DNA from 3 places in the Paenibacillus sp. FSL K6-1122 genome. Region 3 is predicted to be linked to each of the others. Evidence: predicted binding sites of a transcription regulator. Region 3 holds the regulator's gene; each other region holds the start of a gene.
What was found. Region 3 encodes Rex, which represses fermentation and respiration genes when NADH is low (regulators of the CRP and FNR family bind a similar motif). Its sites were predicted from a motif close to TTGTGAAATATTTCACAA; they were not measured.
Positions count from the first base shown of each region.

Region 1 (4,290 bases), 850 kb from region 3:
AGCGATTTCCCGCTTTCCTTGTTCCAATTCAAATAAGGCTTTTTCAGTTCGCTGAAGAAATGTTCTTCCAAAGTCGTTTAATCGCAGCTTTCTCCCGATTCGATCAAATAAAGGGACTCCCAGGTCATCCTCTAATCGTTGTATCGTTTTGCTCAGGGAGGATTGCGTGACATGCAGCTTTCCCGCAGCTTCCGTAACATGTTCGCATCGGGCCACTGTCAGGAAATATTTTAGTTGAAGAAGTTCCATTTGCACCATTCCTTCATTCCTTCTAGTTCATCAAATCATAACATATAATGCGTTGGAATAAATGAACACGTTCAAGTAAGATAACAGCAGAAGAGAGAGAGGTGCACCAATGAACGTTCGAAACAAAGGATTGATGTTAGCTGTTGGACTCGGAATCATGTTGAATCCGTTAAATTCCTCCATGATTTCTGTGGCTATTTCAAGATTACAACAAGTGTATCAACTTAATTTTACAGCCGTCTCGTGGATTATTTTATCATTTTACATTGCTAGTGCTGTCGCTCAACCCGTCATGGGCAAGTGTAGTGATTTGTTTGGCCGCAGGAAGATATTCCTCATGGGTCTTATTATTGTTTTTGTATCGTCCATGCTAGCTCCGTGGTCTCCCAGTTTTTCGTGGCTCATCGTATTCCGAATCATTCAATCAATTGGCACAAGCATGATGGTGGCTGTCGGAATGGCGATTGTCAGAATGAACGTGACTGAAAAACAAGCCTCCGCCTTGTCCACCTTGGCTATATTCCTTTCTGGAGCGGCTGCAATTGGACCTTTTATTGGTGGAGTATTGATTCATTGGTGGGACTGGCACAGCATATTCTTCGTTAATATTCCGTTTGTCTTGGTGAGTTTTTGGTTCGCCTGGAAAACAATCCCGAAGGACGAGCAATCTCCGTCTATCTCTGGTCACATGTCCATTCGGCAATGGCTTGCGTTAATTGACGCACCAGGTATCCTGATGTTTACGGTAGCTTTGGTGACTCTGCTCATCGGTTTACTTTCAGTAAATTCCACAGGAGATATTTCAACATGGCATCTGCTGACAGGGGGGATCGGGTTAATCGCATTCGTCATGTTCTTCCGACATGAATTAAAAGCAGCCACGCCTTTTATCCCTCTGCGAACGTTTGCCTCATATCCGGAGATGACTTGGGTGAATGTGCAATACATGCTGGTGAACATCCTGTTTTACGCACTTTTTTTTGGAGTTCCTACGTATTTGAAGCAGGTACGTCATCTCAACGAAGTTCATACAGGAATGAGCATGCTAGCTTTGGGGTTATGTTCAGTCATTATTGCTCCGATCGCAGGGCGCTGGATTGACAGATCAGGATCACGGCCAGCTCTGATCGTATCCGCTTCTTTAATGACATTTGGCTCTATATTAATCGTTGTTATGAATGAAACTTCTCCAATCTTCATAATCATTGTTGCCTTAGCTTTATTTGGCATAAGTAACGGCCTAAACGCGGTCGGTATGCAAGCAGCACTGTTTAAAAGCACACCCAAAGAAATGATTGGAGTCGCATCGGGTATTTTTAATACATCACGCTACCTGGGGACCATTTTATCGTCGTTATTGATTGGGATTGTCATGGGAGATACATTTAATGTGACAGGATTTCAGATGCTTGGAATCATCCTTACGGTATTAGCTGCATCACTGATCATCATGAGCGTACGTCGCGAGGCAGGTGCGGTGAGTCCGGAGAAAGTAAAATAGAAAATCTTCCGTGCAATAACACGTTTACACCCAATGAATCAATAGCTCCATTGGGTGTATTTTTTGATTTTCACCAAGTTGTCAGAAAGAGTTGATCCTTTCTTGAACGTTTAGGGTAGAAGACGTGTCTTTGATTGAATTAGGTAAAAATAAAGATATAATAATTTTGATTAATAGGTTTCGTTAGTACTTTAAGTGCATCAATATCAGATTTTAATAGGCATCCAATGATTGTTATTATCGGAGGCCTACAGGAGTAAACGCATTATAGGTGTGGCAAGATATCGTCATACCTAACTTTGTGAAATTTTTCGCAACTCTGCATTGAGCTTGGCCAAATCTGATATTGAATGTTTCTAAATTGAACAGAGTTTGAAAGGAGGCAACACAAAGAATGGCTATTGATACGGTTTTATGGAGCAGGCTAGTGACTGGTTTGACGCTCGGGTTCCACGTGATTTTTGCAACGCTTGGTGTCGGCGTACCTTTGATGATTGCTATTGCAGAGTTCATCGGCATTCGGAAGAAGGATCACCATTACATACTTATGGCAAAGAGGTGGTCCAGAGGGTTTGTCATTTCTGTAGCGGTTGGTGTCGTGACAGGCACAGCGATCTCACTACAGTTGGCCTTGGTATGGCCGAATTTTATGAAACTTGCCGGGAATGTCATTGCACTGCCACTATTTATGGAAGTATTTGCATTCTTTTTTGAAGCAATATTCCTGGGCATTTATCTGTACACGTGGGATCGGTTCAAAAATCCGTATATCCACTGGTTGCTGACTATTCCGATTGTCGCCGGGGCAGGCATGTCTGCTGTTTTTATTACAACAGTGAACGGATTCATGAACCAGCCTGAAGGTTTTGTCATGGAAGCAGGTCAATTCATGGCAGTGAACCCCGTGCAAGCGATGCTGAATACAGCGACGTTCTCCAAAGTGTTCCATGTATTAAGCTCGGCTTATCTGACAGGAGCTGCTCTGTTAGCAGGAATAGCAGCCTTTGCGATGCTGAGAAAAGGAGTGTCGGCCTACCACAAAAAAGGCTTGAATCTCATGATGGCCGTTGTGCTGGTATTCAGTTTGTTAAATTCTTTAGCTGGAGATGTGTCTGCCAAGTTTTTGGCTGAGCATCAGCCGGAGAAGCTCGCAGCTGCCGAGTGGCATTTCGAGACGGAAAGCGGCGCGGATTTGATTTTTTTGGGATGGCTGAATGCAGAACATGAAATTATAGGCGCTCTTCATTTGCCGAAACTGCTCAGTTTCCTTGCCTTTGGAGACTTTAACGCCGAGGTAACCGGGCTGAACGAATTTCCACCAGATGAACACCCGCCCTTACTTGTGCATTATTTATTTGATCTAATGGCTGGTATTGGATTCGCTCTGCTTGCTATATCAAGTCTGTACTTCCTGTTTGTATTCTGGAAGAAACGTAATCAGTTTAACAAGTGGATGCTTCGTATGGTTGCACTGAGTGCACCGCTTGCTTTTCTGGCCGTTGAGATGGGTTGGTTCTATGCAGAGATCGGGCGGCAGCCATGGATCATCCGAGGTTATATGCGGGTAGAAGAGGCCGCTACTTCTTCACCGAGTGTGAGAATTTTATTTTTCGTCTTCTTGCTTCTCTACATCCTGCTAGGCGTTATGTGTGTCGTCGTACTGAGACGGTTGTTCAATAACAATCCTGCTGAACTCGAGATGGAGAAATGGTTGAAGGAGAAGCATGATCAATCAGCCAAGAAAGGGGATCAGGCCTGATGAGTTATGAATTAATTGGTATTTCGGTACTTTGGCTGTTCTTGTACGGCTATCTTATTGTAGCTTCCATTGATTTTGGAGCAGGTTTCTTTGCCTTTTATGCACGCCTGACAAAGCAGGATCATCTGATTAATCGTCTGATCTCCCGTTATCTATCACCGGTCTGGGAGATCACCAATGTATTTTTTGTCTTTTTCTATATTGGTATCGTCGGATTTTTCCCGGACACGGCCTATTATTATGGCTCCGCGCTGCTTGTTCCAGGAAGTATTGCCGTCATTCTACTTGCCATTCGTGGGTCGTTCTATGCTTTCGAAAATTATGGTTCCAAAAAAAGTATCGTGTATTTGTTCTTATATGGAGCTACAGGGTTGCTTATTCCAGCGTCATTGTCAGTGGCACTGACCCTGTCTGAAGGTGGCTTTATTTTGAAGCAGGGAGATACCGTTTCCCTGGATTACTGGGCACTATTTACGAATCCATTATCGTGGAGCATCGTTGGACTGGCGATCGTGTCCGTATTGTTCATTAGTGGGTCATTTCTCACATTTTACGCTTCTCGCGCAGAGGACCATTCGGCATTGAAGCTGATGCGGAACTATGCTTTGTTCTGGAGCACACCGACCATTATTCTCGCGCTGACTGCATTTATATATTTGGGTCAACACAATGAGCGTCATTTTCAAAATATGATGGATTTATGGTGGCTGCTGGCGCTTTCCGTTGCGTTTTTCATGATTGCCATGTGGCTGTTATATAACGGACGCCGTTATGGTTTAGC
Region 1 covers NZ_CP150272.1:3,618,539-3,622,828, forward strand. The annotation lists gene NSQ20_RS16460 (LysR family transcriptional regulator) at 1-249, opposite strand, end outside; gene NSQ20_RS16465 (MFS transporter) at 359-1,750, shown strand; gene NSQ20_RS16470 (cytochrome ubiquinol oxidase subunit I) at 2,145-3,509, shown strand; gene NSQ20_RS16475 (cytochrome d ubiquinol oxidase subunit II) at 3,509-4,290, shown strand, end outside.
Region 1: the regulator Rex is predicted to act here: its motif matches at 2,050-2,067, upstream of NSQ20_RS16470 (cytochrome ubiquinol oxidase subunit I).

Region 2 (4,290 bases), 2.3 Mb from region 3:
AGTTGATCAGAGTCCGACGTTCACGGTCTGTTTTGGCGATAATGCCTGTAGACATCCCCACCCCAAAATCAAAACCTTCCAAAAAGAAGAAACCAACAAACAATACGGCAATCAGCAAAAACCACAACTCACTTAGTGACAACGGAATAACCTCCATCCACGCCGAACGGATCGGCCGATTCATCGTGATCTTCTGGCTTCTCGACCGCAAACGGTCCTGCTTTGATCTCACGTACGAACAGGTATACCATCACGATTCCGAGAACCGTATACGCAGCGGTAAAAGCGATGGTCGAGAACAGGATCGTTCCTGCGGATACGTTCGGCGAGACCCCGGCTTCGGTTGTCATATAGCCAAATACTGTCCATGGCTGTCTTCCTACCTCGGTCATAATCCAACCTGACGTATTGGCGATAAACGGCAGGGAGATGGCGAACACCATCAGATGCATAAACCACTTTCCAGCGACCTCCAGCTTCTTACGCATGGCTAGGAACGTACCGTATAGCGCCAATGCAATCATTAAACCACCCGCTGCGATCATAATGCGGAAACTCCAGAATGTTGTCCGTACCGGCGGGATGTAGTCCCCCGGTCCATACGTCTGTTCATACTCAGCTTGAAGCTCCTTCATACCTTTGACACTACCGGAGAACTTGCTGTAGGACAGATAACTGAGCAATCCAGGGATTTTGATCTCACCCGTACTCTCCTGTTTATCCGGGTCAATAAAAGCGACCACCGTCCATGGTGCCGGATCTTCTGTCGTTGTCCATGTGCCCTCACTGGCTGCCATCTTCATCGGCTGTGTCTCCACCAGATATTGCGCCTGGAAGTGTCCGGAGAAAGCTACACCAAATGAAGAAACAAGAGCGATAATGATCGCGATATTAAACGATTTGCGGAAGATCTCCACATCCTGCTTTTTCATCAATTTGTAGGCACTGATCCCGGTTACAACGAAGGCTCCTGTCATCAATGCCCCAAAGATTGTATGTGGGAACTCGACGAGCAACTGACCATTCGTGATGAGTGCAAAGAAATCATTCATCTCGGCTCGGCCGTTGTTAATCTCAAACCCAACAGGATGTTGCATAAATGAATTGGCTGCCAGAATCCACAGCGCGGACAGGAATGTGCCGACAAACACCAGCCAGATGCAGGCTAGATGCACTTTTTTGGACAAACGATCCCATCCGAATATCCACAATCCAATAAATGTAGACTCCATAAAAAACGCCAGTAGCGCTTCAATAGCCAGTGGCGCACCGAACACGTCTCCGACAAATCGGGAGTACTCGGACCAGTTCATACCAAACTGGAACTCTTGCAAAATACCTGTGACTACCCCGACGGCAAAGTTAATCAGGAACAGCTTGCCCCAGAACTTCGCCATCGTTTTGTAGATTTCCTTACCCTTAACAACGTACAACGTCTCCATAATCGCAACCAACAGTACTAGACCGATGGATAGCGGGACAAAAAAGAAATGGAAAATCGTTGTAAGTGCATATTGGATACGCGATAACATAATCGGATCCATACCGTTACCCCTTCTTTCTGTTCACTTCGCAGTATGCGTATTTGGCATTGAAGCTGCACCTTCGCTGTCTGTCCGCCAAATACGTTGATGAACGTATTGTGCCAGATTACCTATTTTATACATGTGAGAATTATCACAATCTTCCTCTCTAGAGCAAAAAAAAGTGATCCTGGTCACACAAAAGATAAAATTCAGCCTTTTATCACAGCTTGCCAACTTCATCTATTCATGGAAGATACTCATGTTTGGGACGGAATGCCCATATGTTAGTCTCAGGCATATCATGCGAAGTACCGTGAGGGCTTTACATATGAAGTGAAAGCATGAAACACATGCAGAGCGAATGACGCTCCATATTACAGTCAAGGTGAGGTGAACTATTCATGGAAAAACCTGCACCACTACCAGGTGAAGACACCGAAGCCAGCCTGGATAAGGCCAGTACAACACTGCCCCCTGTCCGGTATGTTCTCTTCCCTCGCAAAGGAGGCTGGTCATCCTTTCCCTATCCCGATATTGCTGCACTGCTGTCGATCGAGGGAGAGGTCTACTATGTCAGCAGCCTGACGCAAACAGAAGATGTACCTCCGGTCATTACCATCATCTCCCTCCCTGAGGCTGAGCAGCTATTGCTGGAACCTCGCACCGTAGCCGTAGTCGCCCATCCCTACTGGCTAATGGCTACAGCTTCGCTGGAGCCTGAGCTATGTATTGCCCTGCTCCCTGAGCCTGCTGGAAACGAAGCAGAATCTCCGCTATGGGAGAGCAGTATTTCCAAACTGGTCGGCATCGCCGATCTGGTAGGCACATCCTCCGAAACACGTTATATGAAGCTGTTATTCCAAGGCGTACGTGCCATCTGGCTGGGCGGAGAAGACCCTGCACCTGCGGGTACGATGCAAAAGGATGATCTCGAAGTCCCTCTCCGGGACTACGAACTGCTCTTCTTGCATGCGCTGCGGCAGATCCTGTCAGGCACTCCAGATAGCGTCACCCTGCTTCAATGCAGTGTACGTGCCGACTTCTACCGTCAGTTGCGTGCCAAAGCAGGTGCACATGAGACGATATCCTTTTTGCTGGCAGCCTATGAGTACTTGCTTGAAGATCCTCGGGCTATCCATTCACTGCAAGAGGCCTTTACCCACGCGGTCTTGAACGGTCGCAGTGATTGTGTGGTCTCCCACTATCGCTTCCTGTCTGCCATTCATGCCCGGTCCGGACAGTTGGAGGACGCCCTGCGGGTGTACGGAATTAGTGCAGCCGATGAACAAGAACGGCATCATTATGAACAGCTCTGTCGCTGGTTTGAGGCGGGAGAGGATCAACTTGTACGAGCGGAACTACTCCGTATGAACGATGATTACGGAAACGCCCTGCGTATCCTGGACGAACTTGGCGGAGAAACGGCGAGACATTGGAAATTCCGCATTTACCAGGAGACTGGACGTGTGGAAGAAGCACTGGCTCTGGTGCATGCAGTCGATATTCAGGATGATGCCAGTCGCCGGGATTATCAGCAATTATCCGGCAGTGCGCTGGCACTGCGAGGGGAACGACACGGGGCAGTCCGACATTTCCTTGAGACAGCACTGGAGGATGAAGATGCGCTGGCCCGGATTGTCGAGCTGGAGCTGTTGGATCATGCTGTACAGCAATTGCTTGGGGAGGTGCCATGATGCTGGACCCGAAGAAGCGTAGACAACAGTTGAATGGGCCAATGGTGCACAGGAATATCCGAACCGAAACCACTTACACGCCAACCGAAACAGTCGATCGAACACATACAGACGCATTGGAAAATGGCGATCACACCCCGGATCATGCACAACCAACGCAGGACATCCGAAGCCAAGTGCATCACTGGAATGATTCACAAGGTCAGGCAGAACAGAATGCTGCTGTAACACAAGAGGAAACAAGTGTATTCAAAGAGCCTTTCTCCATTCGTCGGGTTCGCAAAAGCAAAGGCAACAAGCTGACCGCCATGCTCCAGGTTCGCAATGAACGTGGCCGATACCTTGAAGAAGTATTGCATGATCTGAGTGAGTTCGTGGATGAAATCGTCATTGTGGACGATGCCAGCACAGACGGAACACCGGACATATGCAAAGCCTATCCAAAGGTGGTCCGTCTGGAGGTATTGGAGAAACCACTGTTCGCCGAGGAATGGCGACTTCGCAACACCTTGTGGCAAGCGGCTGCGGGAACATGTCCCGACTGGTTGCTCTCAGTTGATGCGGATGAGCTGTACAGCTCAGAGGCCAAGAAAGCCATACGCACTCTGATTAATCAGGAGTATGCGGACTGGTTTGCATTCCGATTCTACGATATGTGGGGTGGCCGGACCCACTACCGGGAAGATGATCTCTGGTCTCTGCACAAACGGCATACCGCTTCACTTGTACGGTATATGCCTGGATATCCTTATTTTTATCCACAACAGAATCATCATGTTCCCCGCCTTCCCTTGTCCTGCACGGTATTGCCTGGGGTCAGCACGGAATTGAAGGTTCAGCATCTCGGATGGGCAGGCAGTCTGGAGGACCGGGTTCGTAAATATTTGCGTTACAAGCGCATTGATCCTAGCGGTGAGTGGGGCAATCTTGCACATTACGAGTCTATTCTCGATCCGGAACCTCGGTTGATCCCCTGGAAGGAGGGACCGTGAGATGGGCGTGGTGAGTATTCTGACGCATAGTTTCACCGACGGGTACAACCGGGAATTCGGTCGTGTATTTGGTGGTGG
Region 2 covers NZ_CP150272.1:6,743,766-6,748,055, forward strand. The annotation lists gene cydB (cytochrome d ubiquinol oxidase subunit II) at 1-184, opposite strand, end outside; gene NSQ20_RS29965 (cytochrome ubiquinol oxidase subunit I) at 129-1,544, opposite strand; gene NSQ20_RS29970 (hypothetical protein) at 1,928-3,220, shown strand; gene NSQ20_RS29975 (glycosyltransferase) at 3,217-4,212, shown strand; gene NSQ20_RS29980 (glycosyltransferase) at 4,214-4,290, shown strand, end outside.
Region 2: the regulator Rex is predicted to act here: its motif matches at 1,666-1,683, upstream of NSQ20_RS29965 (cytochrome ubiquinol oxidase subunit I).

Region 3 (4,290 bases):
CCGCCTATTTAAAGACAGTCGTAATGGACAGCTGCCTATGCTTCGTTCGCAGTTATCCGGGCATGAAAATTCGGTGCAATGGGGCTCCATGGTGGATCAGATGTTCCCGCTCGCTCTTGAAGTTAAGGAGCTGTGGGATCGTATGAGCGATGCCTTGTTTGGTCTGTTGCCTGAACGAAGTGATGCTTCACCGGGAGAGACGGGGCAATTTTCACTGCGTCTGAAAGCATCTCAGAAACCTGCAAAATGGCAGGAGTTGCAGGATCTGGAGAACCAGATCTATGTGACTCTGGGTGATTTGGTTCGCAAAGGGGACAAATTGCTGCTTGAGGTGAAAGAGGATCAGGATGATTATCAATCGGACAGTCTGATCACGGACATTACAGGATTGCTGAAAGATCTGACCACATTGAAGGAGAATCTACGTTTCTTCATGCGTATGGATGATGCCAAAACGGTGTACTGGATGGAAGCCAGCGGTCAGTTCCGCAGTAAATCTCTCCAGCTGTATGCCGTACCTGTAGATGTTAGTGCACAACTTAAGGATTTATTTTTTGACAAAAAGAAAAGTGTTGTGCTTACATCGGCTACGCTCTCGGTAGATAAGTCATTCCAGTTCATGATTGAGCAGCTTGGCTTACAGGAAGCCTCTGAGAATAATCGGCTGTTAACGTCGATGCTGCCATCACCTTTCAACTATCGCGATCAGGCACTTCTCGTGATTCCGCGTGATTTCCCGAGTGTGAAGGGAAGTGTGGGTGATGCGCACTTTGTTAATATGCTGGTGCAATCACTTGCAGAGACGGCAATTGCTACGCGTGGACGCATGATGGTTCTGTTTACTTCATACAAGATGTTGCGACAGGTCTATGATCCGCTGAAGGAGGCACTGTCTGGCAACGACATCTCGTTGCTTGGGCAAGGCGTTGACAGTGGAAGTCGTTCCAAATTGACTCGCAGGTTTCAAGATGCCAAAGCAACGGTACTTCTGGGCACAAGCAGCTTCTGGGAGGGTGTAGATATCCCGGGAGAGGCGCTAACCTGTCTCGCTATTGTTCGACTGCCTTTCCAGCCACCGAATCATCCGTTGGTGGAAGCCAAGAGTGAGCTGCTTCAGGAACAGAAGAAAAATCCGTTCATGAAACTGTCCGTGCCGCAAGCGGTCATTCGTTTCAAGCAGGGATTTGGCCGTTTGGTGCGTACAGCGAAGGACAGAGGAATTGTCATTGTTTATGATACACGGGTGATTGAAGCGTACTACGGTAAATTCTTTTTATATTCATTACCTGGTCCCAAAATGGAACACATGCTCACGGAGCAGATGGTTCCACGAATTACCGAGTGGTTGGAAAAACCTGCTAATGAACAAAAATAATGGTTGTTTTGTTCGTTATATCATTGCATGACACTATCGTTTGGCGTTAAACTTTATTATATATTTCCGTATCCGATTAAAGTAGTTGCACGTAAGAACTTATAACCTAAATTACAAGGAGCATTCTGTATAAAATGTCACGTTTATCTTTGAGTTTTATACAGAATGCTCATCTTTTCATCTATTATTTTATCGTGGCCTTGGTAAGGGGGAGCAAGAATGAAATCGGATAAAATTTCGGAAGCGGTGGTACGACGTCTGCCTGTTTACTTGCGTTATTTGAACGAGTTGCATCAGCGTGAGGTGGCTACTGTTTCTTCTCAAGAGCTTGGACAGAGGCTGGATCTGAATCCGGCCCAAATTCGTAAAGACCTGGCTTACTTCGGTGATTTTGGTCGTAAAGGGATCGGGTATGATGTATCCTATTTGATCGAGAAAATTCGTCACATTCTCAAAATCGATCAGCAAATTAATGTAGCTCTGGTAGGAGCGGGTAACCTCGGTCAAGCCTTGTCCAACTACAACGCATATCTGAAAGACAACATGAAGATTGTTGCTGTATTTGATGCATATGGACCGAAGATAGGTAGTCAAATCAACAGTTTGACGGTAAAACCAATGGATGAATTGACGGAAGCGGTTAAAATGGAAAACATTCGCATCGGAATTATCACGGTTCCGGATACGGAAGCCCAAAATGTAGCCGATCAGCTTATTGAATCAGGAATTGAAGCGATCCTTAATTTTGCACCAACCATTCTAAAAACACCGCCGCATATCCGCATTCACCATGCTGACTTTACAACAGATCTGCTTAGTTTGGCCTATTACTTGGATACTGGAAAGGACGACGAGGAAGATGACAACAAATAGATGGGTAATTCACAATGGCAAATTTGCTGTTAATGAAGGCGGCACAACATGGAACGTGGTCCAAGGATACATGGTTGTTGAGAATGACAAGATTGTGCATATTGGTGAGACATTGCCGGATGAAGACAAAAATTGTACCAAAGTGGATGGAAAAGGACTGTTCTTCCTGCCGGGTCTGATCAATACGCATGGTCATGCAGCGATGTCGTTGCTCAGAGGGCACGGAGACGATCTTGCATTGCAAGTATGGTTGCAGGAAAAAATGTGGCCGATGGAAGCGAAAATGACTTCAGAAGACGTATATTGGGGAACTTCGCTATCGGTGCTTGAAATGTTGAAAGGCGGAACTACAGCTTTCCTGGACATGTACGATCACATGGATCAAGTTGCCAAAGTTGTGGAGCAATCCGGCGTTAGAGCAGCACTGGCACGTGGTGTAATCGGGTTGTGCTCGGAGGAAGAACAATTGCGGAAGCTGGAGGAGTCGGCTGCGTTTGCGCGTGAGTGGAATGGACAGGCAGATGGTCGCATTACAACCGTAATCTCGCCACATGCACCATATACATGCCCTCCTGACTACATAGAGAAGCTTGTGCAGGTCGCGAACGACCTAAACCTTCCCCTTCATACACATATGTCGGAAACGCTTCGTGAAGTCGAGCAGAACGTGGCTGATTATGGACTGCGTCCTGTGGCACATCTGGAGAAACTGGGCTTTTTCTCTCGTCCATCCCTGGTTGCACATGCGGTGCATCTGAATGACGAAGAGATTGAGATTCTGGCCCGTCATGATGTGGCTGTATCCCATAACCCGGGAAGTAACCTGAAACTCGCTTCCGGTGTTGCGCGGGTACCTGCGTTGCTGAAAGCAGGAGTTACCGTGTCACTCGGAACAGACGGACCGGCAAGCAACAACAACCTGGATATGTTCGAGGAAATGAGACTGGCTGCATTGATCCACAAAGGTGTATCTGGTGACCCGACGGCAGTGCCAGCAGGCGAAGCGTTACTACTCGGAACGTCATACGGTGCCAAATCTATCTTCTTGAACAATACCGGAGCACTCCAGGTCGGCATGAAGGCTGACTTTATCGCCTTGGACATTGAACAGGCACATTTCTATCCACATACAGACCTGATCTCACATACAATCTACTCGGCTTCTGCTAAAGATGTTGAGCACGTATGGGTGGATGGAAAACAAGTGGTGAAACATGGCGAATGTCTGACGCTGGATGAAGAACGCATTTTGCGTGAGTCTCAATTGGCATTTGATGGTCTGCTTGCTCGTTAATTGCAGGACAGCATCATAGGGAAAGGAAGTTCGGCTTTTGAAGAAAAAAAAGAAGTGGATATGGATTTCGCTGCTTGCACTGGTTCTGATTCTGTTTGGACTTCAGCGTTATTACGTCCATGTCACGCAGGACCAACGCAAGGAAGAAGCGCTCGCCATACAAGCAGCACAGGAGCAACTGGGCATTACATCCTATGATGAATTGCGCAAGTACATCTGGGGAGACAAAGAAGGCTCTGACAACATCTACTGGACCCTGATCGGCAAAAACAAGGATAACCAGGATGTTATGGTCTGGGTTAAATTCGATGCAAACAATCAACCGGTTAAGGGTGCAAACGCTGTACACAGTGAGCTGCTGCAGAATGGCATGTCCGAAGCGCAGATACGCAATCGCTTCAGTTCTGAAGTTCCTGCCGGTGAGATTAAACGAATCATGCCCGGAGTTGTGAATGGAATATATGTGTGGCAAGTGTATTATAAAGACGGTACGCATAACCACTATCGCTTTTATCGTTTTAGCAACGGAGAACAGGTGGACCTGGTCTACACACTCCCGAACAGCTAGAACAAGATAGAGTGAGATAAATAGAGAATTAAAGAAATGAAAGAACCGGCAGACGGATATCCGACTGAACCGGTTCTTTGTGTTGTCTGTAAACATATTTGATTTAAATAGTTAAAATTAATAATTTATTCATATTTTCGCCTTCGAAATTGTATATACGATGTGATATACTCAGATATG
Region 3 covers NZ_CP150272.1:4,470,662-4,474,951, reverse strand. The annotation lists gene dinG (ATP-dependent DNA helicase DinG) at 1-1,375, shown strand, start outside; gene NSQ20_RS20035 (redox-sensing transcriptional repressor Rex) at 1,595-2,248, shown strand; gene NSQ20_RS20030 (amidohydrolase) at 2,235-3,542, shown strand; gene NSQ20_RS20025 (DUF5590 domain-containing protein) at 3,580-4,110, shown strand.